3 regions of the Lysinibacillus sp. NPDC056220 genome follow, and region 1 is predicted to be linked to each of the others. Evidence: riboswitches for the same ligand, from Rfam matches in the RefSeq annotation. Region 1 holds a riboswitch; each other region holds the start of a gene.
What was found. A riboswitch is a leader RNA that binds a small molecule or an ion and turns the genes downstream of it on or off. The one in region 1 is predicted to bind cobalamin.

Region 1 (10,098 bases):
TGAGCTTGTCTTATTTTTGTTAAGAGATGGATGTAATCCAGTTTTTCGTCATTATTTAATTCATCCAAGCAATGAATATGACGCTTTGAGGCTACTATAACTAATCCCTTTATTGGATAAGCTATATCCTGATGGGCGTGAAAATAATCCGTTTCAATTAGAACACCCCCATTGGGCTCGATTTGTCCACTTATGATTGCACAGCTCAAGCAATCAACATAAACATTTTCTCCACTCGATAATACTATGTTGCGCATCAATATCTCCCCTAAATATAGAAGTAGCACGGTCTAGCAAAACCGTGCGTCTCTCCATGTTATTTACGTTCAAAAATTTGATATTGGAATGTATAGCCTTCTGAAGCTGTTTCAGGCTGTTCAGCAGCAACCTCTACAAAATCCTGCTCATAGCTTGGGAAAAAGGTATCGCCCTGAAAAGAATGATTGATTTTCGTAATATATAAGCGATCTGCTATTTCCATCGATAAACGGAAAATTTGCTCGCCGCCAATAATCATAATTTCCTGTACATCCCCTGCCATTGTTATTGCTTCTTCTAGGCTTGTCACAATTTCAATGCCTTCTGCACGATAATTTTCATCTCGTGTAATAACAATATTACGACGTCCTGGTAGTGGACGACCAATGGATTCAAACGTTTTTCGGCCCATAATCATTGGCTTGCCCATTGTTTTGTTTTTAAAATACTGCAAATCTCCAGGTAAATGCCAAGGCATTCCGTTATTATACCCAATTACATGGTTGTCATCATGTGCCACAATTAAAGAAATCATACTGTCCCTCCAAATACTTTCTTCCCTTTTATTATAAACACAATTCAATCATTTCACCTCTTTTATAAAAGATTTTTCTTTTTCTACAATTAAATCCTAGTAAAATTATATGAATAGTTTATAATATAAGATATAAACGTCAAGATAAAGGAATGATGAGGATGACTACATTAAGAAAAGAAGCTGTTCATTATATTCAAGCTCAGCATGGTGTGACACCTTACTATCAAGTCACACCACAGGAAGCTCGTGCGATGCGGACGGTTATGCCATGGCAATCCGTACACAAACCAACACTTGCGTCCATACAAGAACAAGCAATTACAGTGCGTGATGGTGCTCAAATTACGCTACGACTCTATATCCCTATTCATCACCAACCATTACCGGTTATTGTCTATTATCATGGTGGTGGCTGGGTATATGGTAATTTAGAGTCAGTTGATGCTGGCTGTCAGCTATTAGCAGAACAAGCACAAGCTATTGTCGTTTCAGTAGATTATCGTTTAGCTCCAGAATTTCCTTTTCCAACTCCATTACAGGATGCCTACGATAGCTTAGTATGGGTGCATGACCATATCAAAGCATTTGGCGGCGATGCTGCTCAGTTGACGGTTGCTGGGGACAGTGCCGGCGGAAATTTAGCAACGGTCGTGACCCACTTAGCTGCTTCTTCGGGTGGTCCGTCTTTGCAAGCACAAGTACTCATTTATCCCGTTACGAATGTAGATTTCACGACCGTTTCCTATCAGGCTTATGGTGAAAATTTCGGCCTCGATAAAAAAGGTATGCAATGGTTTTCTCAGCACTATACAGAGGAATCCAACTATGCGAATCCATTTGTATCTCCTCTACAACTTGAGGATGTAAGCCATATGCCTAAAACCCTCCTCATTGCAGCAGAGGCAGATGTACTCTTTGACGAAGGTTTAAGTTATGCCCAAAAACTGGCGGACGCAGGAGTACCTGTAGAGCATATGACCATGTCTGGTTTGATTCATAGCTATTTTAGCAAGATGCATTATTTTGAAGAGGCGACCATCGAAACAGTGGCAAAAATTGCTGAATTCCTGAAATAAGTTTGGCTATCCCGTCCAAACAGTGCGATAATAGAGCAAAACGTTTTTTAAAGGATGACAACATGACACAAACAATTGCCCTACAAATAAAGCAGCCTTTTGCTGATCAATTAAAAAAAGGCTACCCATTAATTTCAAAAGATGCGGTGGATGCACGACAACTCCCTTCCGAGCAAGGGACACTACTTAAGCTGATGGATCACCATAATCGTTTTATTGGTACAGGTTACTTCGGTATTCAAAATAAAGGGATTGGCTGGGTCTTGACGACTGATATCAATGAAATCATCGATAAAGCTTTTTTCATTAAAAAGTTCAAAAAAGCCATACAACTCCGAGAAGCATTTTTCCAGAATGAACATACAACAGCCTTCCGTGTTTTCAATGGTGAGGGTGATGGCATTGGTGGCCTAACGATCGATTTCTTTAATGGCTACTATATGGTGAGTTGGTATAGCGAGGGTATTTACTCATTGAAAGAAGTCGTTTATGAGGCGCTTGCTGAAACCATCAACTACCAAGCTATTTATGAGAAAAAACGATTTGATGGTAAAGGCCAATATATGGAACAGGATGATTTTGTTATGGGGACTCCTGGCGAATTTCCAATTTTGGTCAAGGAAAATGGGATGACCTATGCAGTACATTTAAATGATGGTGCGATGACAGGGATTTTTCTTGATCAACGGGAAGTACGATTAGCTATTCGTGAGCGCTATGCAAACACAGCCAATATGCTTAATACCTTCTCCTACACAGGGGCATTTTCAGTAGCAGCCGCGCTTGGAGGAGCTATTAAAACAACAAGTGTTGATGTTGCGAAGCGCAGTTTAGCCAAAACAATTGAGCAGTTTAGCGTCAATCAAATTGATTATGAAGCCCAGGATATAAAAGTAATGGACGTTTTTCATTATTTTAAATATGCACAGCGTCACGCATTAAAATTTGACCTTGTTGTCTTAGATCCACCTAGCTTTGCTCGTACAAAGCAAATGACGTTCTCAACGGCGAAGGACTATCCAAAATTACTGAAGGATACAATTGCGATTACAGCCAAAAATGGTATTATTGTGGCTTCTACAAATAATGCAAGCTTCGGTATGAAAAAGTTTAAAGGATTTATCGACCAAGCATTTAAAGAGACTCGTACACGCTATAAAATTGTAGAGGAATACGGTTTACCAAAGGATTTCCGTGTGCCTCGTGAATATCCTGAATTTAATTATTTGAAGGTCGTTTTTATTCAAAAAATCGACTAACTGATCTAGAATCACACTTTGCTGTGATTCTTTTTTTCGATAAAAAAGGCTTAAGAAGTATGTTCACTTCCTAAGCCACCTCTTTGTTAAAGTTTTTCCACAAACCAATCTCGTATATATTCCAGACGATGAATTCTTAATGTTGGTTTTCCGCTTCTTGACAGTTCATGATTCGATTCAGGGAAGCGGACGAATTTTGTTTCTTTCTTACGATATTTCAAGGCGATAAATAATTGCTCCGCCTGTTCAATCGGACAACGATAATCTTTTTCACCGTGTAAAATGAGCAACGGTGTTTCAACATTGTCTACATACTTCAATGGAGAATGATGCCATAGCTTCTCCATATTATCGAGCCCCGCTTGTATTTGCCAGTCTGTAAAGTAATAGCCGATATCACTCACACCTGCAAAGCTAATCCAGTTTGAAATTGAGCGTTGTGTAACTGCTGCCTTAAAGCGGTTCGTATGCCCAACAATCCAGTTGGTCATAAAGCCACCATAGCTCCCACCTGTTACACCTAGTCGATCCTGATCAATGAAATCATAGTGCTCTAAAGCATAGTCCACTGCAGCCATTAGGTCTTGATAGTCATTGCCACCATAATCACCACGTACTGCATCCACAAACGTTTGTCCGTAGCCATGACTTCCGCGCGGATTTGTATACAGCACCGCAAAGCCTTGAGCAGCTAGGATTTGGAATTCATTGAAATAAGTGTTGCCGTACATCGCATGTGGACCACCATGGATTTCAAGAATAAGAGGATATTTCTTCCCTTTTTCATAGCCCACTGGCTTCATGATCCAGCCATTGACCTTCCAGCCCTCAGCTCCTTCAAACTCAATACTCTCAGGAACAGCTATCTCTCTCGTCTTTAAAACTTCTTCATTGACGGTTGTCAACCGTTCTTTTTCACCCGTCTTTAAGTTGACGTAATATAAATCGCCCGGATTTGTTGTCGTACTTATTGCGACAACTGCTTGGTCATTTTGAGCATCTAATGAAAATCCATAAACATATTGATCATCGTGAATAGCTGGATAAATCTCTCCATCCACATTACCAAAATAAATTGCCGCATTGCCGTGATCTGTTACTTGGAAGTAGAAACTATGATTATCATTCATCCATTGCACAGGTGGAGCTGCTACCCCTTGCAGGAAATCACCGATGACATAGTCACCGACAGGGGCATCAAATTCACTTGTGGCACAGTTGAGCAGATTTTGTTCCATATCATAAATCCATAGCTTCGCTTGTGTGGCATTTTCAAACTCACGTTTTCCCCCAACGAAGGAAAGGAAGCGGCTATTAGGAGACCATGATGTTTGGTAATAAGAGCCAATTCCCTCGGTTACCTTGCGACTCTTTTTTGTTTCTATATCTAATAAGTAAATATCCGCATTAAATGAAAAATCTAAATCCTCTGCTTGATCTGCTAAGTACGTAAGATAGTTGCCATCGGGCGACCATGTACTCAGATGGCAATGCTTGTTCCCTTCTGTCATTTGCTCTAAGTCACCAGATTTTAAATCGACAATAGCGATGTGGGTATGCTGGTCCATATCCGTAAATCCACCAGCATCTGATTTATGTTTCATCTTATCGATTTCTAGCGGCTTTAGTTCTTTTTCTTCTTTCTTGTCATCTTCAGCTTTATCTAGAATAGTTTCATCTTTACCGAGCATAACGGAAAAGGCAATTTTCTCTCCACATGGAGACCAGACAGGCGTTGACGCACCGTTTTTACAATACGTTACTTGTTTTGCCTCCCCACCTGTTTTCGAAAGCACAAAAATTTGCGGCTTGCCTGATCTTGTAGAAGAAAAAGCAATTTGACTGCCATCTGGCGACCACACAGGAGAGCTTGTTCGATAGTCACCATATGTCCATTGCTGAGGACGTTTGTCTTTTAAATTTATATAAAACAGATTAGATATATAGTCTTTTTTCTTCTCATCAATACGTGTCTCTACATAAACTACCTCAGTCCCATCAGGTGAGAGCTGTGGATCTGCCACTGATTTCAAGCGATAAAGATCCTCTGGTTGAATCCCTTGTTTAGATGTCATGTTCTTGCTCCTTTGTATTGTCATTTTCTATGCTCTACTACAATATTTCGACACCCTAAGTATTATTCCTGCTACTCGATCGATTTTTTTACTAGTTCCCAATCAGCATTCGATTTTGTTCTGCGATAAAACTTATAAAAAGGTTCATTGGAAAGAGCTTGGTCCTGATAAAGACGAATGATTTGTAGCAAAAAATCTTCAATATGGTCGATCCCTACTCTCTTTGCAAAGAGAGTACCCGCCTGTGCTTTCGTCCCCATAGGAATGGCTCCTAGATAAACATCAAAGCTCTCATGCTGATAGACCAAACCGATGTCATCATATGTGGGATTATAACAGGCGGATGCACAGCCATTCACATTGACTCGCATTCTTGCAGGCACGGTTATACCATCCAACGCCTGATAGAGCTGTTCTGTTTGAGGAACTGCTTCCATTTTTTCACCGTCACAAAAATCACATGCTTTCATAACAATATGAGGCCCTGACGATGCAACAAACAGTCCAGCCTCCTGTAAGGCACGGGTAGCTTCAGTTAATTCACTAGAGGGAATCGATAATAATATGCTATAGGAAGCCGAGTATTTAATGGCTCCCTTCTCTCCTACAATTTCTGCTATTTTTTGAAATTGGGCTGGTGTGTAATGCTTATTGATAATGCCAGGGCTTACTGCTAATCGCGAAAATCCACCTTGCTGATTAAGGGTCTCAAATGTTTTATCTGGTATGTTTTGACGAAATGCGTTCAATAGTTATCGCTCCTTAAGAAAAAGGAGCTAGCACTTTGCTAGCTCGAAATTTTTAAAAGTTTTCTGGGTAGAAGCCCTTAGCTAAAATTTGAATGGCCTCTGCTGCACGGACCCCTTCAGATGCCGCTGAAAGTGGAAGGATGACAAAGCGATCATTTTTGACTGCTTCCATTTCCTTCAAGGCTGGATCTTTTTTTAAGAAATTTATCTTTTGTTCAGCCGTTGTTTCACCATAATCAATTATGACGACCACCGCTGGATTGCGATCTACTGCATCTTCCTTCGACACGGTTGTCCACCCTGACTCCACATCTCCAAAGATATTTTGACCGCCAGCGATTGTCACCAGCTCATTCATAAAGTTTTGGCCAGCTGTGAATACATCTTTTTCACCACTGTCAAAGACTAGCACACGTAAATTTTCTCTATCTTTTGGTAATTTAGCTTGAACTTCTTCGACATCTTTTGTCATTTGTTCAATGAATGCTTCGCCGCGATCTTCCACGCGGAATATTTCTGCAATATGACGAATATCAGTGAAAATATCCTCTAATGTTGGCTTTGTCATATTAGAAGCTGTATGTAAATACGTATGAATTCCTAATTCCTCAAGCTCCTCTGGTGTTCCTACACCTTTTTCACCAAAGCCACTTTTCCAGCCTGCATACAAGAAATCTGCCCCGGCATCAATGACTTGCTCCTTCGTTGGGTATTGATCTGAAAGAACAGGAACTTTATCGTAGGCTGCTTGAAGCGGCTCGTAGATTTCGTCATCTAAATAAGCAGTCCCTACCATGGAATCCTCTAGCCCTAATGCAAGCATAATTTCTGTCACATGCTGATTTAAGCTGATTGCCTTTGTAGGTGCTTCCTTATAGGTTTGGGTAGTTCCATTATTTTTAATGATTACCTCAGTCGTTGTCGCCTCAGACGGTTCAACTTTTTCAGTTTGCGTTGCTGAATCAGGCTTGTCCTTTGTACCACACGCTCCTAAAACTGCGATGAGCGCGATGAGCATGACCAGCCATATACTTCTCCATTTTTTCATGTCCTTTTCTCCTTTGTTGTCATAAATATAGAAAGAAATCAGAGACTTCTTTGCTACCAGGATCATTGGAAGGGCATAAAAAAACCCTCTTGTCGCCAAGAGAGTAGCATAGTGAAAAAACGGTATAGTTACCTTTATCACTATCCCCATCCTCGTGGTTCTTAGTTAGCATACACATACTGGCAGGTATCCTGGCTTAGGTTCATCATCTATACACCTTCCCATAGTTAAACTACAGTGGCATCCTGTATAGACTCCCCATTTACAGTTGCGGGACAGCATCGGAATTACACCGATTTCCCTTTTAAGCAAAATGACAAATGCCATTTGCACCAATATGTTCTATTCATTCTATTGATAGACTAGCAGTTCATGAGTTAATTCGCAATCAGAGTAAATTGCAAAATCTGCAATCATCATTATATTAGCACTATTTCGACAAAAAGACGAATCATTTTACAAGAATTATTTGGCTAGTATTCTGATACAATGAGAACATAGCCACCTATAGAAACGAGGATTTAGTATGTACAAGACGATTGGGGTTCTTGCTCATGTTGATGCAGGAAAAACAACCTTTTCTGAGCAAATGCTTTATCATACAAATAGTATTCAAGCGCGGGGTCGTGTCGATCATCAGGATGCCTATTTAGATAATCATGAGCTTGAGCGTAAACGTGGCATTACAATATTTGCCGAGCAAGGTCGCATGACTATCGGCGACGATACATATACGCTGATCGATACACCAGGGCATGTCGATTTCTCCCCTGAGATGGAGCGTGCCATTCGGGTCATGGATTATGCCATCATTATTATTAGTGCTGTAGAGGGTATACAGGGTCATACAGAAACTGTATGGCAGCTTTTACGGAACTATCATGTCCCTACACTCTTTTTTATTAATAAAATAGATCGTGACGGAGCAGATGTGAGAGCTGTTATGACTCAGCTGCATAAGGATTTCTCAGAACATGTAATCCTCATAGATGAACCACTGCAGGAAAACTATGTTTCAAGCACGATTATGGAATGGCTGGCAGAGCGTGATGAAGAACTGCTAGATAACTTTTTGAATGAAACATTGGAACATCGCCAATGCATGACTAGACTACAAACGATGATTAAAAATGAGGATGCCTTTCCTTGTTTTATAGGTTCTGCGTTGAAGGATGAAGGCATTGAGGAATTTATTGCTCAACTTCCATTCCTAACGGGTACTCACTTCGAGCCAGAAGCACCTTTTCAAGGAGAGGTCTTTAAAATACGCCATGATGGACATCAACGTTTAACGTTCATCAAGGCCCTTACAGGCAAGTTACATATTCGGGATGAATTTACATTTGGAGATATCACAGAAAAAGTAACAGAAATTCGCCTATATAACGGCAGTCGATTTGAAACTGTTCAGCAAGTTGAGGCTGGTGAAATCTTCGCTGTTAAAGGGCTCAGTCAGGCAAATATTGGGGATCGAATTGGCAGTAAATTGCTATCACTGCCCTATGAGCTTGTCCCTACATTACAGGCAAAAGTTCAATATGAGGGTGAGCAACATATAAAAGAAGTATTAAGGATTTTCCGTTTACTAGAGGCCGAGGAGCCGTCATTGCGTGTCGTGTGGCAGGAAAAATTTCAGGAAATCCATGTGCACATAATGGGTGTCATTCAGTTAGAAGTCCTGATTGACGTGTTATTGAAACGTTTTGCATTACACATTTCTTTTGGAGAGCCGCAAATATTATATATGGAGACAATTGGGACAACCGTTACAGGCTACGGTCATTTTGAGCCACTCAAGCATTATGCAGAGGTTCATTTATTAATGGAGCCTAATGAACGCGGAGCAGGAATTACCTTTAGTAATGCCTGTCATGCCGATGATTTATCAGTGGGCAACCAGCGTCTCGTTGAGAAGCACTTGTTTGAGCGTGATCATCACGGCTTACTCACAGGCTACGCCGTCACAGATATTCATTTTACGCTATTAACGGGGCGTGGTCACAATGAGCATACCTCTGGTGGTGATTTCCGAGAAGCTACTTTCCGAGCACTACGTCAAGGACTAGAACAAGCACAGAACATCCTGCTTGAGCCATATTATCGCTTTAAAATGAAAGCTTCCAATGATTTTATTGGCCGTATGATGACTGACATTCAACAGGCTGCCGGCACATTCGACGACCCAGACCTCACCGAAACTGACGTTGTTTTGACAGGACGTGCACCTGTAGCAACCTTTATGAGCTATAGCACAATCTTTGCTGCCTATACCAATGGGAAAGGCTCACTTACCCTCCAATTTGATGGCTATGATGTGTGTCATAATGCAGAAGAAGTAATAGGCCAGATAGGCTATGATAAAAATGCGGACCCTGAATACAGTTCTTCCAGCATTTTTTGCGCTAAAGGCAAAGGCTATACTGTCCCTTGGCAAGAGGCTCAAGCAGCCATGCACTGTCAGGGATAAGTCAAGTAAAGTATTTGCAAGGACGGTGTGTTAGGCTAATAGCCTCAGATGAAGCATGATACGCTGGCATAAATAAAACAAGCCCTCCGCTTCATGGAGGGCTTGTTTTCATATCGCACCGACAGCTTTCTTTGAGGGCTTATGGACCTGATAAGCAGGTTCAACCACCACATAGCCCTGCGTATTAGTGAAGTCGATTAAAACTTTACCAGGCTGACTTTTTAATATTTGTAGTTGATCAATTAATGTTAACAATAGCTCATGGCCGTTCCCTCGTGGATGCCAATTTAAGTGATCACCATTTAACTCCTGAACCGCATCCAGAAATTGTTTATATTCCTGCTGCGCGAATGCGATTAGTTGATCCTGATGAGAAATTTCCATTAAATCATTTATATAAGTTTCATAAAAACGTATAACAATGGAGCATAGTAAATCATTGACACGTGCAGCGCTTAACACGGGATTGGGCTCTTGTGAAAGGCGATCAAGGTTAGGCTTTGCTCGTGTTGAATCAATGCGTGTAATTAAGTGATACGGCTCCCCGTTCACCTCATATATAATAGGGTTCGTCGGCATATACATCATAAAGCTATTCGTCTTCGTTTTCAGTTGATCCGTTAACGTT
Region 2 (10,098 bases), on a different contig from region 1:
TGAATACATTGTTATCTGTTACAACAACTGGTGTTGTCCCAAGTACTAATGAATCTGTAGTAGTTTCTGGTGTAGCTTCATACGTTCCAGTTGTCACATTGAATGTAATTGTATCTGCAGTTACGTTGCCAGCTAAGTCAGCCACTGCTTTAGCAGATAATTCAAATGTATATGTTGAATTACTATCTAAATCAATGTCCACTTTCACCGTATTTTTCTCTGCACCCTCAATTTTACCGTTACCATCTACATCATAACCAGCATCTGCTTTTACAGCTGTTTCTTTTCCAGTAGTGTAAGCAATACCATTTTGAGTTTTAAGAGTTAATTTACCATCTACTTTTACTGGTTCGCTAAAAGTAAGGTATAGCGCATCTACATCAGTAGTAGCATTTACATCATCAGCTACTAACATTTTAGTAGAAGCAGATACAAGTGTAGCAGGCGTTAAATCTTTAGATAGAATAGCCTTGAACTCAAATGCATCTCCTGCATTGCCAGCTAAATCTTTTTGTCCTTCTACTTTAACGTCCGCATTAATGAATGTAGCTGTACCTAATGCAGCTTTTGCATCAATAGTAAATACAGTTTTATCTTCTGCATCTTTCATATCAGCATCTTTTAAGTAGTAAACCGTAGAACCAACCGTTACTTTTGCATATTCTTCAGCAGTAGCGCCCGCATCTGCATCAAGATTTTGCTTCATTAATTCTTCTGAGAAATCAAACGTAATTTCTGTACCATTCACAGCAGTTGAAACAGTTGGTTTTGAATTATCAACGTCTGCTTTTAGAACCGTGAAGTTCACTGCAATGGGATTTGCAATATTATTAGCAAAGTCAGTTGCTCCTACGATGTCTACTTTATAAGTCTGCTCAGCAGTTAAGCCTTTGATTGTTAATGTCTTTCCAGATAAAGTATAACGATCTTTAGCAAGTTCAGTACCATTTAAGCTAACTGTTCCTTCGTTTTGTACAAGCTCATCGAAAGTGATTACTGCTGTTGTGCCTTTTGCTTCAACAGAATTTACGCTAACAGGAGTTGTATCAGCAAATGTGATTAATTTATTAAACTCTTCAGTTAGAACTTTTGCATCTGCTTTTGTTTTGATTGGGTTTACAGTTACTTTGCCATTTGTTAATTTAATTTCTTTATCAGTTGTTAAAATAACAGTCATTCCGTCTTCAGAAACTTTTGCGTTCGTAATAGCTACCCCGTCAATAGCGTATTTCGCTGTTACAGCAGCATCTTTTGCATCAACAGCTGTGTTGAACTTCACTTCAAATTCTTTTGCGTTAAGCCCTTTTACAGATTCTACTGCTGGTGTTACTTCTTGAACTGCATCAATTGTACGCTTTACCATAGTAGCAAATTCTTCGCGGCTAATTTTATCCTGTGGTGCTAATAATGATCCTTTACCATTAATTACACCATTTTCAACAGCTGTTTCTAAGTAAGATACAGCCCATTTAGAAGCTTTAGAAGCATCTGAGAATTGACTAAGGTCTGCTTTACCAGTTAATTGATAACCTTGTACGATAACTTTTGCAGCTTGTTCTCTTGTTAATTGTGCTTTCGGTTCAAATTTACCATTACCCATACCATCAAATAATTCTGGTGAAGTGGCAAGCACTGCATTATAGAACCAGTCATTTTCATTTACATCTGTAAAATCTTCTGTTCCAGTAGCTTTTAAGTCTAATGCTTTTGATAAAATTTCAGCTGCTTCAGCACGAGTAAGTGTACCAGCTGGGTTGAAGTTTCCTTTTTCGTCACCTTGGATGAAACCTTTGTCAGTTAAAAACTGTACTGCTTCTTTTGCCCATGATGAAATGCTACCTGCATCATTAAATTCAGCAGCTGATGCTACCGGTACGATTGCTGATGCTACAAGTGCTGCTGTAGCAGTAGTTGCAAAAAATTTACGACCTTTGTTATGTTTCGTCATTTGTATATTCCTCCAGAATTCAAATAAATTATATTATTCTGTGAGAACAATATTACCGCTCTATTAAATTTTATTAATATGTATAATACGTTCTCTCAAATAATAATTACTAATAGTTATGGATAAAGCAGCCTTCAAAAATTTTCATGATGAAATATACCAATCAATCTTAAATTTGCTTTACAAGACAATAATATAACTACATTACCAATAAATAAACGCTAAAAATAAGGTAATTTTAATACCAAATTGGTCGTATAGGTAATTATTTCATAAATAATTACCTATAAATAGAAACTCATAGAGAAATGAAGACAAGATGCAGAAAAAACAGTTATTTATTGCTGGAAACTTTAACTTTCTATTTTTTTAGATTCCATTTATTTTTTAAAATAATAGTAGGGCTAATAGCTTTTCTAACGATATAAATGTAAAATATTAACAGACTAAATTCTATGCTAATAAAATATAAATTGTTAAAATCATTGTTTCGCTAATTGAGTGAGCTTGAAATTATATATCGTTTTTTTGAAGGGATGGATGAAAATAAATATAGGAAAGATGCGTTTTTTCATAATGATGGCAGAAGAATTGAATGTTGTCGTGCAGCAGAATGTCTGTGGATGGCACTACCTCCCCTTAGTCAAGTAAACTTTTTCAACAGACTAGGAGAATGGTTGAGCTCCATTTATCCTAAATCATCCTCTTAATAGACTATTTTTCAAGTTCCTTAATTACGTGAAATTCCAAAATTTTTAAGCGAAATATCCATAACTGTATATAGTTAATTTACCAGATCATAACAATTCAGACGTAAGTCCGAAGACAACAAAGGATAATAAGCTGTATAGTTCAGTTATACTTTTTAATCTAAAAAGTATAAGGAGAAATCCTAGGCAGCCCTTACGCATAGTTTAAAATTGCTACTAAAACGTTCAATTAGATTCTTTTTTAAAGCTATCGTAATAAGTGTGCTATTTTTTGTACTATAAATTGTTTGGAAATCGGAACATGTAAATATTGTAGAAAGTATGTGGGGGTGTTTTCTATGAAAGAAAAGATACATTTTACCATCTTAAGTAATGATTCAACCGATGGAGATGGGGGTTACGGCGTAGGTACCCTTGATTTAAATAATGTAACGCCTATTATTATAGATTGTGAAAAAAAACACGTATTTATAGACCTAGAAGCCTTACATGGGCGAAGTATTATTGAAAAAAAAGTGCGTTTTTCACCAGATTTAGCTCATGCTAGTGACGATTATAATCGTTATTGGATCGTTTGGGTAGCTCTTCAGGTCGGGGAAAATGGACCTTATTATGCGGGATGTACTGCAAGTGAAGTACGGGTAGCAAAGGAAGAACGACGCATTAAACTTGGCTATAAATCGTTGCCAGAGCAAGTAAATTATTTAGATAAAGCACTTAAAGGGACATTTATCCTAAGTCATGTCGATCCCAATTCAAAAAAACTACTTTTCCAATTTTTATCTGAATTTAATGAACAGTATTGGAAGCACTCGCCTGAAGAATTAAAACATCAATTAGGGGAGGATTTATAATGGCCTTTGTAATTACAGAATTATGTAGGGATGAAAAAGCAGCCGTTTGTTTAGATGTCTGTCCCGTAAATTGCATTGTAAATACAGATACACAATATGTCATTAACCCTGATATCTGTATCGATTGTGGCGCTTGTGAATTAGTTTGTCCCGTAGAGGCTATTTTTTTTGAGGATGAATTGCCTGCTGAATATCATTCTTCCACTCTACTAGCACGTAACTATTTTCGGAACTAGATGATATACAGCTTACTATCTAATTCCAGCAGCAATATATTGATTGAATAGATGTCATGATTTAGAGCTCTGAACGTCATGTGAAAAAGTAGTACAAACGATGGTTTGTACTACTCATATACTTTTTATTTGATCTTAGCGAACAAACCATATTACTTGCTATCTATTTTTAAGACCTCCCAAATAGAATTATCTACTTCTATTGCTTGTCTATAGGGTAGCTCTCTATTAGCCTTCGCATTCCAATATGCCTCCCCGACAGGTTTATTACCTAATTCAAAATCTATACCATCCCACGTATCTTCACGAAATGCATAAAATGCCCAATGACAGCCATAATCATTAAAAATATCCATTAAATACTTGATATATTGATCCGCTCCAGCAACCATTCGGTTAATGCCAAACTCTTCTGCCATATTATCACCTCATATAAATCCTACTGAACCTACGTTACACAAATGTGACAACCTATGTTTAAATATAAATTGATTAGATTATTCTAGGGAAAAATAAAAAGGATTGAGTTCAGTACATACCAAACTCAATCCTTACAAACGCCTATTGAAAACTTAATCTTATTTTGTACCACTCGCTCCAAATCCCGAAGTTCCACGAACCGTTTGAGATAATTCATTAACTTCCAAGAGTTGAATAGTAGGGACAAATTGAATCACCATCTGGGCAATTCGCATAGATTTTTCTACGAAGAACGTATCTTGACCATGATTAATTAAAATTACACCGATTTCCCCTCTATAGCCTTCATCGATTGTTCCTGGGCTATTGAGCACTGTAATACTATGTTTTAAGGCTAGTCCACTTCTTGGTCGAATTTGTGCTTCCGTTCCTTTTGGTAATTCAATTTGAATTCCTGTTTTAATTAATTTAGTCCCACCAGCAGGTATCTCTACAGTTTCAATGGAATAGAGGTCCATCCCAGCATCGCCAGGGTTAGCTTGCATGGGTAGCATTGCATCTTCATGCATTCTTTTGATTTTTACTTCTACATTCATTGTTCTTCATCCTAACGATTAAAATTAAATGTGTCATCTGTAATTGGCGCTACTTTTGCCTTAGCATAGGTAGCCCCCTTTTGTGAAAAGAAATCATATGTGGAGCCCTCATTACGAATTCCATTCATAACGATTGGATTCACTTCTTCTTCAGGAAACATAGCTTCAAAACCAACATTCATTAAGGCTTTATTTGCATTATAACGCACATAGGCTTTTACCTCAGGCGATAATCCTGTCTCCGCATAAATGTCCTCTGTATATTTCATTTCATTCTGATATAAATCCAGCAGTAATTCATAGCCCCATAATTGTAAAGCTTCTTGCTTTTCTTTTGAAAATTGCTTATATAGATTTTGAGCAAAAAATCCTACTGCAACACCATGAATGGATTCGTCGCGCAAAATGAGGGAAATAATTTCAGCACTGTTTCTTAAAAAACCTTGCCCACCTAAGTATAATGGGTAGAAAAAGCCAGAATAGAAAAGGAAGGATTCAAGCATAACGGATGAAAACATCGCTTTCCATAAGCTCTCAGCGTCCCCTTCTTCAATACTATTATAAATATCCGCTATTTTATTTGCCTTATATTGTAAATATTCATTTTTCTTTACCCATTCAAAGAGCTCGTCTATTTCCTCGTTTGTACAAAGCGTTGTAAATATATAAGAATATGATTTAGCATGTATTGCCTCAAATGCATCAAAAACGGTTAATACAGCCTTTTCCTGTAAATCATCTGTATAAGCAGCAACACGATTCATCCCAATATTTGTCTGAACGGTATCCAGCAAGGTTAATCCTGCAAACACTTTTTTATACGTGTCCTGATGCTCAAAACTTTTCCACTGTTGAATATCTTTACTCACTGCAATTTCTTCGGGAAACCAAATTTGCTTCCATTGCTGGTCCCAAAAAATTTGGGCCAGTTCACTTGTTGCTTTGTTCCAGTTGACTGCCTCATACACTATATTTGACATGCTACACACTCCTCTAAGCTTTGTAATCGTTGACGAACATAGTAAACGGACTTAATCCCTTTAACCCATGCATAAATGTATACTTTAGCTAGTTGTTCTGTTGTCCAATTATCAGTGACATAAAGAGTCATTGAAATACCTTGGTCAACATGTTTTTGAGAAGCTGCGTATAAATCAATTAAATCATAAGGATCAACATCATATGCCTCTACATATAGATGACTGTTTTCATTTGTTAAATGTGGCATTGGATAAATTGTTCGACTATCTGCATAATCACGAACCTCTACACGTTCTGTACATGGAGAGATGGAGGCCGTACAGCTACGAATGTACGATATACTACCAGTTGGTGCTATAGCTAAACGATATGAATGGAATAAGCCATATTGCATAACATCTTGCTTTAATAATTCCCACATTTTACTAGTAATGATTGGAATGTTTCCGAGTGCTTTTAATACAGCAGGTGAAAGCTCTTCTTCAGTCTTATTTACATATTGATCAAAATAGATACCTGAAGCATAATCGCTATCTTCAAATCGATAGAACGTTTCTGCTTTTTCTTTAGCCATTTCCATCGATGATTTTAGAGAATAATAGTTCATTGCTTCCATAAAGCGGTCCATGAAATGAATAGAATCTTTCGAGCCATACATAATTCCCTCCGTAACAAGATGTCCATGGAGATTCATACACCCTAGACCTACTGAGTGCATTAATTGATTGGCTTTTGCGACCGACGGAACATTTTTGATGTGCGTCATTTGGGATACATTTGTTAATAAGTGCATAGCTGTATCGATTAATGCTTCAAAATCATTTACTTTACTCGCTGCGTGGATATCAATTGACCCTAAATTACACGACACATCTAACCCATATTCGTTAGGTTGATCTTGATCTGTGATAACACTAGTTTCTTGAACTTGCAAGATTTCAGTACATAAGTTTGACATTTTTACGCGACCGATATTTTTTAGTGGATGTACGTCATTAACATTATCATCAAAAATTTCAAAGGGATAACCGGATTCGAATTGAGCTTTTTTTACCTCTGTATAGAGTCTACGCGCATTCAAACGTTTAATTTTACGGATTTTAGGATTATCTAGTAGTTCATAGTACATATCAGAAATTGAAATTTCCGACATTCGTTTACCATATACTTTAAAAATATCATATGGACTAAATAACACTATATCTTTATCACGCTTCATCAGTTCGAAGAAAATACTTGGTATAATAATACCTGTTGATAGTGTTGCGAGGCGAATTTTATCATCAGCATTTGGTTTTTTTGATGAAATAAAATTCTCTATATCTGCATGGAAAATATTTAGGTAAACAACTCCTGAGCCATTACGCTGACCAAGCTGATTAGAATAACTAAAAGAATTTTCTAATAGTTTCGCCACTGGAATCACACCACTTGCACGATTTAGTATTTCTTTAATTGGATCACCTAAAGGACGTAAATCCGTTAAGTTGACCCCGACCCCTCCACCTAGACGTGATAGCTCTAAACAATAACCAATATTTTCAGCGATGCTATTCATGGAGTCATCCATGGATAATTTAAAGCAACTTACTAATTCGCCACGAGCTTTCTTCCCACTATTTAATGCAGTAGGCGTTGCAGGTTGATAGGCTTCCATCATCGCTTCTACAGAACGTTCTGCTAGTACCGTGTTCCCCTGTGCCAAGTACAAGGCAATAATGACAATCCGGTCCTCATATTTTTCTAAGATTTCTTCTCCATCACGACTTTTCATAGCGTAGCTGTCATAAAATTTGCTAGCACTCATAAATGATGGGAAACGGAAATTATAATCATACGCTTTTTTGTACAACTTTTTAATAAAATCCATCTCGTACATGTCGATAAAAGCTTTTTCGTAGTAGCCTTCATCAACTAAATAGCGGATTTTTTCCTCTATATCTATAAAGTAACGTAAACGTACGTTGACATATTCTAAAAAGTAGCGGCGCGTAGCCTCACGATCCTTTTCTAACTCTAGTAGCCCCGTTGTACTATAACGATTCAGTACGTCATTATTAAGCTTTAAATAAGTTTTCATCCCATTACCCTCGTTTCATAAAACGTTTGTATAGCTTCATAATCTGTTTGATTGCCGCGCAAATCTAATTTCCTCACTAATGGTACATGATAGGTAGTAGCAATTTTCTCTCCTGCTGCGCCAAATACATGATGTCCAAAGTTACTGTTGCCACTAGCAACTACTCCTTTACAAAAATCTCTGTTTTTATCTAAGAAACGTTGCACTTTTGCTGGAATGTCGCCTAAACCATCTGTGTATGTAATTAAAAGATAAGGCTTATTCAAGCTTAATTCCTCTGAGAGTTCAATAGATTCTGCCCTTAGTTTAGATACTACATTGCGGACATTTCCTGTACGACTAGCGTAAACGATCATAGTGTAATCATCTCAATACGAGAAACAATTTCCTGAACATCCCCTATAAATGTTTCATCCACCTCTAAAACAGGCACACTTAAAAAACCTGCATCAATAATTGTTTGTTTAGCTTGTTCATCGTGATCAATATTAACAATTTCTGCTTCAAGTCCTGCTCGTTGTAATTCGGATTTTACCCAAAGGCATTTTGGACAGATTGTTTTCGTATAAAGTTTCATAGTAATCCCTCTTTTCATAAAATAAAAAAGCTACCTCTTCTAAAGAGATAGCTTACATGGAAACGTTAACATACTAAAAATACTGACGTTCCCATCTCTTAATCCCCGAAGAAATGATAAATTTGTTTTATAAAGGCAGGTCTCCTGGCTTTGCTTCAATCTCTGATTTCCTTCCCATGCGAATGCACAGTGGTTACAATCATCGTCAGCTTTACAGTTGCGGGGACAGCGTCGGAATAGTACCGAACTTCCCTATTAAACTACATATAGTAGTACCTATACAAAACGAACACAATATATTGTTTTTCAATAGTTTTAAGTGTACCATCCTTTATATAAAAAGTAAATCGCGAAATAAAAGTTCATCAATTTGAGACTATTCATATTTTCTGACATAACCTTAATCGAAAGAGATAAAACATAATCATATAAAAATATAACTATAAAAAAATAGGAAGTTACATGCTGATCATTTATTTACCTAATAACGGAGGCCCAATTGAAATTTTATTCATAAAAAAGGCATCTTTCCATAATAGTAAAGATGCAATTATGACTAAAACTACATAATCGTCAACCCACTTTGAGAAAGATGTATATCATTCATCATACTCAATTTATCCTATCTTTGCAGATTTTTCGTTGTACTTGTCCCTTTGCAACTATTCATAATAAACAGGTACCTTTATCCAGTTATTCTGTATTCATAGTATAACATATCCAAGTTCTTTCTCTGTCCGCTCAACTAGGTATATTAACTTTATCCTTTATTTACAAAAATAGCTGATGAATTTTCTATACTCATCAGCTAACCTTTTACTTAAAACCTATCTATTGTGATATCCAAATTTATACTAGAGGCTGTCTTAAAACCTTCCGCAGCAGCGATCATTAAAGAAGAGGCACCCCCCTTTTCCGTTTCACCTGCAACATATATTCCAGCCGCTGTTGTTCGTCCAGTACCATCAGTAATAATTGTCCCATTTTCATCAACTTGGCAATTTAGCTGTTTAGCAAATTTATTTGGACGATAAAAATTAGGTACGACAAATCCACCACTTCTTAAAATATGTTCACCTGTTTCTAATTCAATACTAATTAAGTTACTATCTTCCCCATGCAAGTTTTTTACACATTCTGTATACAGTTTAATTTTTTTACGTTCAAATTCACTTTGAACGTTATCGGAAAGTTGATGACCATTCGTAAAAACGATTAAATCCTGTGACCAATTAAAAACCAATTTGGTCATATGTTTAATATGCTCCTCTTTTTCTGCTATGATAGCCAATGGCTTGTCTCTCAGCTCCCAACCATCGCAATAAGGACAGCTAAACAAGCTTTTACCATAATATTGTCTGATTTGCGGGAGGGGAAACTCCTCTTGTATTCCAGTAGCTAACAATACTTTTGCAGACATATATGATTTATTTTCCGAAGTTTTGACAAGAAATAAACCGCTTTTATCATCTTTAGTTATCTCGATAATTGTTTGATCTAACATAGATATAGATGGGTAAGATTTTATTTCTTTACTAGCTATATTCTTAAATTCTTGTGGCTTTATCCCATCTCTTGTTAAAAAACCATGCGACTCTTGAGTTACACGATTTCGATTAGTTCCATTATCAAATATAGCAATCTTTCTGCGCGCCCTTCCCAATGTTAAGGCAGCACTTAAACCAGCAGGGCCACC
Region 3 (10,098 bases), 240 kb from region 1:
TTTTAGAGGAACCGTACCTAAATTTCGAGCATTATAGCTCAGCTGAGAGACACTATAAGGTAAAGGAATTACTTAATCATGTAGAGTTAGAAAAATCTATTGCCGAAAAGTATCCTTCCCAGCTTAGTGGGGGACAACAACAGCGTGTGAACATTGCAAGAGCGCTTGCCTTACATCCAAAATTAATTGTTTTAGATGAAGCCATTAGTAGTTTAGATATGATTTTGCGAAAACAAATCATTCAATTACTACAGACACTACAAAAGGATTTGCAACTTGCATACATTTTCATTTCTCATGACTTACAGGCTACACGCTTTATTTCAGATCGCATCCTCGTCATGCAAAATGGTCAGCTAGTAGAGGAAATCATGAAAGGTGAACCATTTAAGCATTCCGCATCACTTGAGCTATACAACGCGATTTTGCCCAGTCACCCTCGCGAAAGAATTCACAAGAATACTAGTTTGGAATGATCTGAAATGTCTTTGCGAAGAAAGTCCTTATTAAAATTCTTACATTGTTATTTGGAAAGCTTCGTAAAGGAGCTTTCGAACCCCCATATTTTGCCCTCTAGGTTGTTTAAGAGAGCGACCGTCCTCTGTTCCATATTACTCGGAAGTTCTTCCTTACTGAAATAAGTGAGGCTTAAGCTCTCACCATCCTTCATTTCCAATACACCCCTTACATGTTTAGCTCTATAAAGGTGAATGACTGTATAGATTTCATCGCCATTCGGATAACAGTAGTAATAATCAGGTCCTGAAAAAACACCGATAAACTCAAACTCTTTAGCCACGAGACCAGTTTCCTCATAAAGTTCACGAGCAGCAACCTGCTCTAATGTTTCGTTTATTTCCATTGAACCGCCAGGTAATCCCCAATCCAACGTATCTGAACGATGTTGAAAGAGTATTTTCTTATCATCATTAACAACAAGAACTGTCGAACCAACGCTTATAATTGGTCTATTACCGATAAGCTTTCTTAATTCAGTTATATAGCCCATCCCGTCACTCCTCGTTTCATCGTAATGCAAAACAAATCGCTTTTTTAAAGCAGACTTCATAAATATAGCTCCATTGGGATTGATTAACAATCTTTTTTTGAGCGAAATAATGCTTAAATATGCAGAATAGTTCGTCAAAAATGAAAAATAGCTTTTTATAATCAGTCTTTTCTGAATTTTACCTATATTGATTGTTTGGAAACCTCTATGTTAAGGTGAAAAGACAAATTGAATATGCTAAATTTTGGTGGTTCAAATGGGTTTGATTCCATTTGATTAAAAGGGAAGTTGGTGTGAGTCCAACACTGTCCCGCAACTGTATGTAGGAGTTCCATAACGAGACCACTGTTTTGTTCTTCAAAACGGGAAGGTGTTATAGGAATGTTGATGATAAGTCAGGAGACCTGCCACTAAATAAGCATCAATTGACCTACGAGGATAGGGAGGTGTTAGCTACTGTATGATGATTGTGAATGGATGTAAGTTCACTGTTTTTTGTTCTGTCATACTTTTGTAGATTAACAACTTCTAAAGGATAGAAGTTGTTTTTTTGTTGTTCTTTCGAGTTTGAATGGTAACGCTTACAAGAATGATTAAACAAAGGGGTTGTAATCTATGGAGTTAACGTATTCACCAGGTCTTGATGGAGTTATTGCTGCGGAAACAAAACTGTCTTTCTTAGACGTAGTAGGCAGTCAAATTGTTATAGGTGGCTATGATTTGATTGAACTATCTCAGCGATACGCCTATTTAGATATTGTCCATTTATTATTGCACGGAAACCTACCAACTACTGAGCAACAAGCTGACGTACAGGATAAATTGAAAGAAAACTATCACGTTCCACAAGAGCTTGTTCAAATTTTCAACTTATTACCAAATGGGACACATGCGATGGACGGCCTTCGAACTGGAATTTCAGCGTTAGCAGGGTATGATCAGCACATCCATGATCGTTCGACTGTAATGAATGTAACACGAGCATATCGACTTTTAGGTGGAATGCCCAACATCGTTGCGAATAGCTACCGTGTATTAAATGGTCAAGATGTTGTAGAACCGGATAGTCAGCTTTCTTATAGTGCTAATTTTTATTACATGATTACTGGAAGAAAACCAACACCATTAGAAGAGGGAATTTTTGACCAATCACTTGTTTTATATAGTGAACATGAAATGCCGAATTCGACCTTTGCTGCTCGTGTTATTGCCTCCACACAATCCGATCTGTATGGTGCTCTAACTGGTGCTGTCGCATCATTGAAAGGAAATTTGCATGGTGGGGCGAACGAGGCAGTCATGTATATGCTGCTTGAAGCTAAGACTGTGGAGGGCTTTGAAGCGATGCTGAAAAACAAGCTCAAAAATAAAGATAAAATAATGGGCTTTGGCCATCGTGTCTATATGAAAAAAATGGACCCAAGAGCGCAGATCATGAAAGAAGCTTTGTATAAATTATGCTTGGAGCAAGGGGATGACTGCTTATATCACATGTGCGAAGCCGGTGAAAAAGTGATGGTGGAGGAAAAAGGCTTGTATCCAAATTTAGATTATTATGCTGCGCCCGTGTACTACATGCTGGGCTTACCAATTGAATTATATACGCCTATTTTCTTTGGCTCTCGAACGATCGGTTTATGTGCACATGTGATCGAACAACATGACAATAATCGATTATTTAGACCTCGTGTTCATTATATAGGCGAGCGTCATAACCTTGAAGAATTGTCGGTATAATCAAGTTTTAACAACTCGCCATAGAGCTGATGGACATTCTGACCAATGCCCATCAGCATACTAGTATATCAAATGCATACCTTGAAAGGAAGTTATAGATGATTAAAACGAATGAAAAAACGATGACAGACCAGCTTCTTATTGATATTGCGGATTACGTATTAAACACAAAGATTACGAGCGAAGAAGCTTACGAAACGGCTCGATATGTTTTATTGGATACGTTAGGTTGTGGCATTTTAGCTTTACAATATCCTGAATGTACAAAACTTCTAGGTCCTGTAGTACCAGGTACAGTCGTTCCAAATGGTACTCGTATTCCAGGAACATCCTATGTCCTTGATCCAGTTAAAGGTGCCTTTAATATCGGTTGTATGATCCGTTGGTTGGATTATAACGATACATGGTTGGCGGCAGAATGGGGGCATCCTTCTGATAATCTTGGTGGTATTTTAGCTGTAGCTGATTATTTGAGTCGTGTACGTGTTGCAGAAGGGCAAGAGCCTCTCCAAATGAAAGATGTTTTAGAAATGATGATTCAAGCCCATGAAATACAAGGAATACTTGCACTCGAAAATAGCTTAAATCGTGTTGGCTTAGATCACGTTTTATTTGTCAAAATAGCGACAACAGCTGTTGTTACAAAGGCTTTAGGGGGCACTCATCAAGAGATTGTCAATGCTTTATCAAATGCTTGGATTGATAATTCAAGTTTAAGAACCTATCGACATGCTCCTAATACGGGATCAAGAAAATCATGGGCTGCTGGCGATGCTACAAGCAGGGCCGTACAACTAGCAATGATGGCTGTGAAAGGGGAAATGGGCTATGCAACTGCATTATCTGCACCAGGCTGGGGATTCCAAGATGTGCTCTTTCATAAGCAAGAATTAAAGCTTGCGAGACCACTTGCATCTTATGTTATGGAAAATGTCCTCTTTAAAGTTTCATATCCTGCAGAGTTTCATGCTCAAACGGCTGCAGAATGTGCCGTTCATTTGCATGCTGAAGTAAAAAATCGCCTAGCTGATATTGACCGCATAGAAATTACAACACATGAATCAGCCATGCGAATTATCGATAAAGAAGGGCCTCTTCACAATCCTGCAGATCGAGATCACTGCCTTCAATATATTACAGCGATTGGTCTTATTTATGGTGACATTACCGCAAATCACTATGAAGATGAGGTGGCGGCAGATCCACGAATCGATGACTTGCGTAATAAAATGGTTGTTGTGGAAAAAGGCCAATATACAATCGACTATTTAGACCCTGATAAACGATCCATTGCGAACGCTGTTCAAGTTTATTACAAAGATGGTACATCAACTGAGCTAATTGAGTGTGAATATCCTTTAGGACATCGTTTCCGCCGTGAGGAAGCATTCCCTCAGATTATTGATAAATTCCAGCAAAACCTTCGTACGCATTATGCTCAAAAACAACTCAATAAAATAAACGATGTTTGTGTAAATAAAGAGCTGCTTGAACAAATTGCTGTTCATGAATTTGTTAATCTATTTATTTAATTTAGATGGATTCCGAACGCAATAAAGAGGAGGTATTTAAAAATGACATGGATTGTCCAAGAAGCAAAGACACAAAAACAATTAGCTGAACAATTTAAAGCTCATATCGCTCGTTCAGCTATTTTGCAAATACCAGGGGTACATGATGCAATGGCTGGTTTGATGGCTAAAAAAGTTGGCTTTGAGGCATTATATCTTTCTGGTGCCGCTTATACAGCGAGTAGAGGTTTACCAGACTTAGGGATGATTTATTCAAATGAGATAGCCCAGCGTGCTAGTGATATTATTCGGGCTACAAATTTACCGATGCTAGTGGACATTGATACGGGCTTTGGTGGCGTATTAAATGTTGCCCGTACTGCTCGTGAAATGCTAGAGGCAGGGGTTGCTGCCGTACAGCTAGAGGACCAAAATCTTCCTAAAAAGTGTGGACATTTAAATGGCAAAACTCTTGTTCCAAAGGAGGAAATGATTCAAAAAATAAAAATGATTAAACAAATAGCCCCTACATTAATGATTGTTGCTCGCACGGATGCAAGGTCTGTTGAAGGCTTAGAGCAGGCTATACTAAGAGCCAAAGCATATGTTACTGCTGGTGCAGATGTTATTTTTCCAGAGGCATTACAAACTGAAAAAGAGTTTAAACAATTTGCCAATGAGTTAGATGCCCCCTTATTAGCCAATATGACTGAATTCGGTCAAACTCCTTATTATACCGCTAAGGAATTTGAAAAAATGGGTTACTCGATGGTCATTTATCCCGTTACATCTATGAGAGTTGCAGCAAAAGCATACGAGCGCGTATTTGAATTAATAAAAAATACTGGAACACAACAAGAAGCAATTGAGGATATGCAAACAAGAAGCGAATTGTATGAAACGATTTCCTATTATAAATTCGAGGATTTAGATAGTGAATTAGCAAAAACCATCTTACCGAAGGAGGAAATAAAGTAGGAGAGGTAAATGGCTTTTCTCCACTTTCTTTCAAGGAGGGCTTATATGGATCGACTAAAAAACAACATGACGATCTTTACACCTGAGGATTTCCACGATGAAGAAGAGCTCATTGCAAAAACTGCTGAGCTCTTCATTAAACAGGATGTCTCACCGAATATCTCATCCATTGAACAGCAACAATATGAGATCACCCGACAATTGTTCCAAAAAGCAGGTGATCTTGGATTACTGGCCATTGAAATACCCGAAGCTTATGGAGGACTTGAGCTCAATAAAAAAATTTCTGGTCTGGTAGCAGAAAAAATGGGTTTTGGGGGTTCTTTTAGTGTCTCCTACAATATTCATGCAGGGGTGGGCACATTACCCTATATCTATTTTGGAAATGAGGAGCAAAAGCTGAAATACTTACCAAAGTTGGCTTCTGGAGAATGGATTGGAGCTTACGCCCTTACAGAGTCCGAAGCGGGTTCTGATGCACTGCGCCCCAAAACGAATGCTAGATTAACAGAAGACGGGAAAGCATGGCTAGTAAATGGAGAAAAGCAATGGATTACCAATGCTCAGCTAGCAGACGTCTTCGTTGTATTTGCCCAGACGAATAGGGGGATGACTGCGTTGATTGTCGAACGTTCCATTAAAGGAGTATCCGTGGGTCAGGAAGAAGAGAAGATGGGCATTAAAGGCTCTTCAACGGCCACGCTCATTTTAGAAGATGTTATTGTGCCAATCAATTGTGTTCTTGGAGAGGTTGGCAAAGGACATATAGTCGCTATGAACATTTTGAATATGGCACGTCTAAAGCTTGCCTTTTCTAATATAGGAACGGCCAAACAAGCATTTCAAATAGCCGTGAATTATGGGAAGGGACGGAAACAATTTGAACGACCTATCGTTGACTTTACATTGATACAGGAAAAGCTTGCTGACATGGCCGTTCTGATTTATGGAGCAGAAAGCGGTGCATACCGAACGGCTGGGAAAGTTGATGAGGCTATTGCATCAGCAAGCAATGAAACGATAGTTCAGAAAATATCTGAATTTGCTCTGGAATGCGCACTTCATAAAGTACATTGTTCCGAAGCACTTGGAAGAATAGCTGATGAAGCTGTTCAAATACATGGTGGATATGGCTATATGCAAGATTATGAAGTGGAACGTTTGTATCGAGACGCAAGAATTAACCGTATTTTCGAGGGTACAAATGAAATCAATCGCCTCACAATGGCTAAAATGCTGTGGAAAAAATATGTACAAACAACTGCAATAGAGGGTGATTTTATTCACGCTCAACCATTAGAAAAAAATCACCATTACATCCTTCTCTCCAAGCATTTAATGCAACTAGCTATTCATGTCATTGCAAATGCACAAATTCAACTCGAACAGGAGCAAGAATTTATGCGTTTGTTGGCGGATATGGCCATGGAAACGTATGTCATGGAATCAGCCTGGCTCAGGTCGAAAAAAACTGCACATGTCCAAACAAAACAATTAATGACTGACATATTATGCCAGGAGGGTTACCGCAAAATAGAAGAAAGTGCGATTACTATCATTACGGCCGCTGAAAGCAATGAACAAAAACGAGTAAGCTTGCTAAATAACATTCGACAATTAAATATTCCGCTACAGCAAAATCTCTTTATGAAAAAACGGGCACTTGCGAGAACATTCATTGACAACCCAAAAATGATTAGTTAGGAGGAGCAGCATGATCGATACATTTGTCAACGTTAGTAAAGAGGATTCTATTTCAATTATTCATTTAAATCATCCACCTGCAAACACTTTGTCATCAGCCACTATTGAAAACCTACGTCTCATTTTCCAAGAGCTAGCAGAGGATGAAGACACAAGTGCCATTATTATTACAGGCACTGGCCGATTTTTTGTCGCTGGGGCTGATATAAAGGAGTTTGTTTCAGCCTTTGGCCAACAGGAAAAAGCATTGCAAATGGCTCAAGCAGGGCAAGCGCTATGCGATGAAGTAGAAGCCATGAAAAAACCAGTTATTGCTGCCATTAATGGACCGGCTCTTGGAGGAGGGCTTGAACTAGCGTTAGGATGTCATTTCCGAATTGCTTCGAATCAAGCCATTCTCGGCTTACCAGAATTAAAGCTTGGGCTACTCCCAACATTCGGGGGGACTCAACGACTTAGCAGAATGACGAATCAAGCAACAGCGCTCCAATTAATTTTAACAAGTAAACAACTGAGTGCAGACGAGGCATTACAGCTAGGTATTATTCAACTCGTAACAGAACCTGAGGAACTTTTGACGACGGCTAAAGCTGTTGCACAGTCCTTTGTTGCGGGTAAAAGTATGACATGTGTCTCTCGTACAATTGAATGTGTGATTCAAAGCACGAAGGATAACCTACAAAAAGGACTTGAACTTGAACGAACACGTTTTGCTGAGTTATTTTTAACAAATGATGCCAAAGAAGGTGTACAGGCATTTATTGAAAAAAGACAGCCACACTTTAAACACTGTTAAAGGAGGGGGCCAACATGGCAAACGAAGTTTTATTTTCGGTGGAAGATGGAGGAGCAGCCTTCATTACGTTGAATCGTCCTAAAGCTTTAAATTCTCTTTCCACTAACATGCTTAACCTCATTAGAGAAAAATTAAAAGAATGGGAAGCGAATGATCAAATCTGTCTTATTGTACTACAAGGGGCAGGGGAGAAGGGGTTTTGCGCTGGAGGTGACATTAAAACACTTTATCAAGCACAATCCAGTCAAGAAGCATTTAAAGTAGCTGAAAACTTTTTTGAAGTAGAGTATGAAGTGGATTTGGAAATCTATCATTATTCTAAACCAATTATTGCTTGCCTTGATGGCATAGTCATGGGTGGTGGAGTCGGATTAACCTATGGAGCAAGCCACCGAATCGTTACAGAGCGTACAAAATGGGCGATGCCGGAAATGGATATTGGCTTTTTTCCAGACGTTGGCGCGGGCTATTTCTTAAACAAAGCGCCAGGATTTATTGGTTACTATGTGGCATTAACTGCGTCCATTATTAAAGCAGCAGATGTCCTTTTTGCGAACGGAGCAGATCATTATATGACGAGCGATAAGCTATTTGATTTCCTTCAAAGCGTTATACAGACAGATTGGCATTCTAACAATATAAACGCAACCTTACACCAACTAATTAAGAAATATTCTAGTAATCCATCCACGAACAGTGAACTTGAGAAGCTTCAAACAGTAATAAACCATCATTTTTCAAGAAATACAGTCGAGGAAATCATACAATCCTTAAACCATGACCCAAGCGAATTTGCCCGTGACACGAAGAACTTGCTGTTGTCGAAATCACCTTCCTCTTTAAAAATTACGTTACAGCAGCTTATTGACGCTCGTGAAAAAACAGTAGAGGAATGTTTGAATACAGATTTCATGTTGGCAAGAAACTTTTTAAGACATAAGGATTTCTATGAAGGTGTACGATCTGTTGTGATTGATAAGGATCGTAATCCACGCTATACCTATCAAAACCTAGAAGAATTTACAGAAGAGGAGAAGAAAAAGTTTTTTCAAGAAAATAATGTTACATGATAGACTTCATTTAAAAATCCTGTTCGTAGCAGGATTTTTATCTTTATAGAAGAAAGGGGGAAATGACATCACCCCATTCTAAGCAAGAAACAGAATATTCGGGTTTATACTAGCTTTCAATCTCTTCATTTTGATCATTTAGAGTGGTATTAGAGTGCTGTAGGAGGTTATCTAGTATTCTGCCAGTAATAGGCATAAAGAAATGGAGGATGAGCCCTCCCAAACAAACCGTTATGATTGTTCCAAAGCCAATTGGGCCTTTCCATAGTAACGCCAGCGTTAAAAACAGGAGATAAATAGTGGTTCTTGCAAAAAAGATGCTCCTTTTCGTGAGCTCTTTAATTATTAAGGTTAATCGATCAACAGGTATCGGTGCAAAATTCGTATGTAAATAGGTGGCAGTCCCTAACCCAATCACCATTAAACCTACACCAAAACTAACAACTTGACTATACCAAGCTACAGGCGTTATCCAATTGTGTAACACAAATAACCACATATCAATTCCAATTCCCGTAATAAAGGCTGTCATCAAGCCCAAGAATTCGGGCCTTTGCTTGGTTAACATAGAATTACCAACTATTAAAATAATAGCTATAATAATTTCCCAGCTACCTACAGTCAGCCCTATATTTTTAGATAATCCCACTAAAAGGGCATCGAAGGGGGAAGTGCCTAGATTAGATTGAATAGTTAAAGAAATGCCCAGTGTTAAAATGAAAATGCCTAAGACATAAAAAACATATTTCACTTTTATTACCTCCCTCCACTTTTTATTGCATATACAACAAAAATAAGTTACATTCAATATATATTCTTTTTATTGCATTTGCAATATAAAATACATAAAGAGTTCTGAAGGAGTGTAATCAATGTCAATCAAATTATCAAAATGTAGCATAGGTGATTTAAAAAAACTCCAAGAGGTGAGTATCGAAACATTCAATGATACCTTTAAAGATCATAATTCACCTGAAAATATGACCGCTTACTTGGAGAAAGCATTTACAGAGTATCAGCTGGAAAAAGAATTATCTAATAAAGCTTCAGAATTTTATTTTATCTATAACAATGATGTCATTGCTGGTTACTTAAAGGTGAATGTCAATGATGCTCAGTCTGAACCAATGGGGGATGAGACACTTGAAATTGAACGTATTTATATTCGACAGCCATTTCAAGGAAGAGGTCTTGGCAAATATCTCATCAACAAGGCAGTCGAATTAGCTGAAGCTCAAAACAAAAGCAGCATCTGGTTAGGAGTTTGGGATAAAAATGACAATGCCATAGGCT

Region 2: it holds a riboswitch for cobalamin, as region 1 does, so the genes downstream of both, ACOZBY_RS00775 (glutaredoxin family protein) here and ACOZBY_RS11715 (ABC transporter substrate-binding protein) in region 1, are expected to answer to the same signal.
Region 3: it holds a riboswitch for cobalamin, as region 1 does, so the genes downstream of both, mmgD (citrate synthase) here and ACOZBY_RS11715 (ABC transporter substrate-binding protein) in region 1, are expected to answer to the same signal.

What each region holds. Positions count from the first base shown of each region.
Region 1 covers NZ_JBMOXD010000003.1:328,088-338,185, forward strand. The annotation lists gene ACOZBY_RS11685 (HIT family protein) at 1-257, opposite strand, end outside; gene ACOZBY_RS11690 (dihydrofolate reductase) at 317-793, opposite strand; gene ACOZBY_RS11695 (alpha/beta hydrolase) at 955-1,872, shown strand; gene ACOZBY_RS11700 (class I SAM-dependent rRNA methyltransferase) at 1,935-3,131, shown strand; gene ACOZBY_RS11705 (S9 family peptidase) at 3,218-5,206, opposite strand; gene ACOZBY_RS11710 (precorrin-3B methylase) at 5,278-5,955, opposite strand; gene ACOZBY_RS11715 (ABC transporter substrate-binding protein) at 6,008-7,003, opposite strand; cobalamin riboswitch at 7,168-7,355, opposite strand; gene ACOZBY_RS11720 (GTP-binding protein) at 7,530-9,470, shown strand; gene ACOZBY_RS11725 (hypothetical protein) at 9,579-10,098, opposite strand, start outside.
Region 2 covers NZ_JBMOXD010000001.1:151,684-161,781, forward strand. The annotation lists gene ACOZBY_RS00735 (S-layer homology domain-containing protein) at 1-1,948, opposite strand, end outside; gene ACOZBY_RS00740 (YwhD family protein) at 2,997-3,512, shown strand; gene ACOZBY_RS00745 (indolepyruvate ferredoxin oxidoreductase subunit alpha) at 3,512-3,748, shown strand; gene ACOZBY_RS00750 (hypothetical protein) at 3,901-4,167, opposite strand; gene dut (dUTP diphosphatase) at 4,327-4,764, opposite strand; gene nrdF (class 1b ribonucleoside-diphosphate reductase subunit beta) at 4,776-5,744, opposite strand; gene nrdE (class 1b ribonucleoside-diphosphate reductase subunit alpha) at 5,732-7,825, opposite strand; gene nrdI (class Ib ribonucleoside-diphosphate reductase assembly flavoprotein NrdI) at 7,822-8,181, opposite strand; gene ACOZBY_RS00775 (glutaredoxin family protein) at 8,178-8,402, opposite strand; cobalamin riboswitch at 8,520-8,697, opposite strand; gene ACOZBY_RS00780 (NAD(P)/FAD-dependent oxidoreductase) at 9,223-10,098, opposite strand, start outside.
Region 3 covers NZ_JBMOXD010000003.1:89,622-99,719, forward strand. The annotation lists gene ACOZBY_RS10515 (ABC transporter ATP-binding protein) at 1-476, shown strand, start outside; gene ACOZBY_RS10520 (NUDIX hydrolase) at 524-1,009, opposite strand; cobalamin riboswitch at 1,241-1,435, shown strand; gene mmgD (citrate synthase) at 1,625-2,746, shown strand; gene ACOZBY_RS10530 (bifunctional 2-methylcitrate dehydratase/aconitate hydratase) at 2,845-4,278, shown strand; gene prpB (methylisocitrate lyase) at 4,321-5,235, shown strand; gene ACOZBY_RS10540 (acyl-CoA dehydrogenase family protein) at 5,245-6,939, shown strand; gene ACOZBY_RS10545 (enoyl-CoA hydratase-related protein) at 6,950-7,735, shown strand; gene ACOZBY_RS10550 (enoyl-CoA hydratase/isomerase family protein) at 7,750-8,805, shown strand; gene ACOZBY_RS10555 (YczE/YyaS/YitT family protein) at 8,915-9,556, opposite strand; gene ACOZBY_RS10560 (GNAT family N-acetyltransferase) at 9,678-10,098, shown strand, end outside.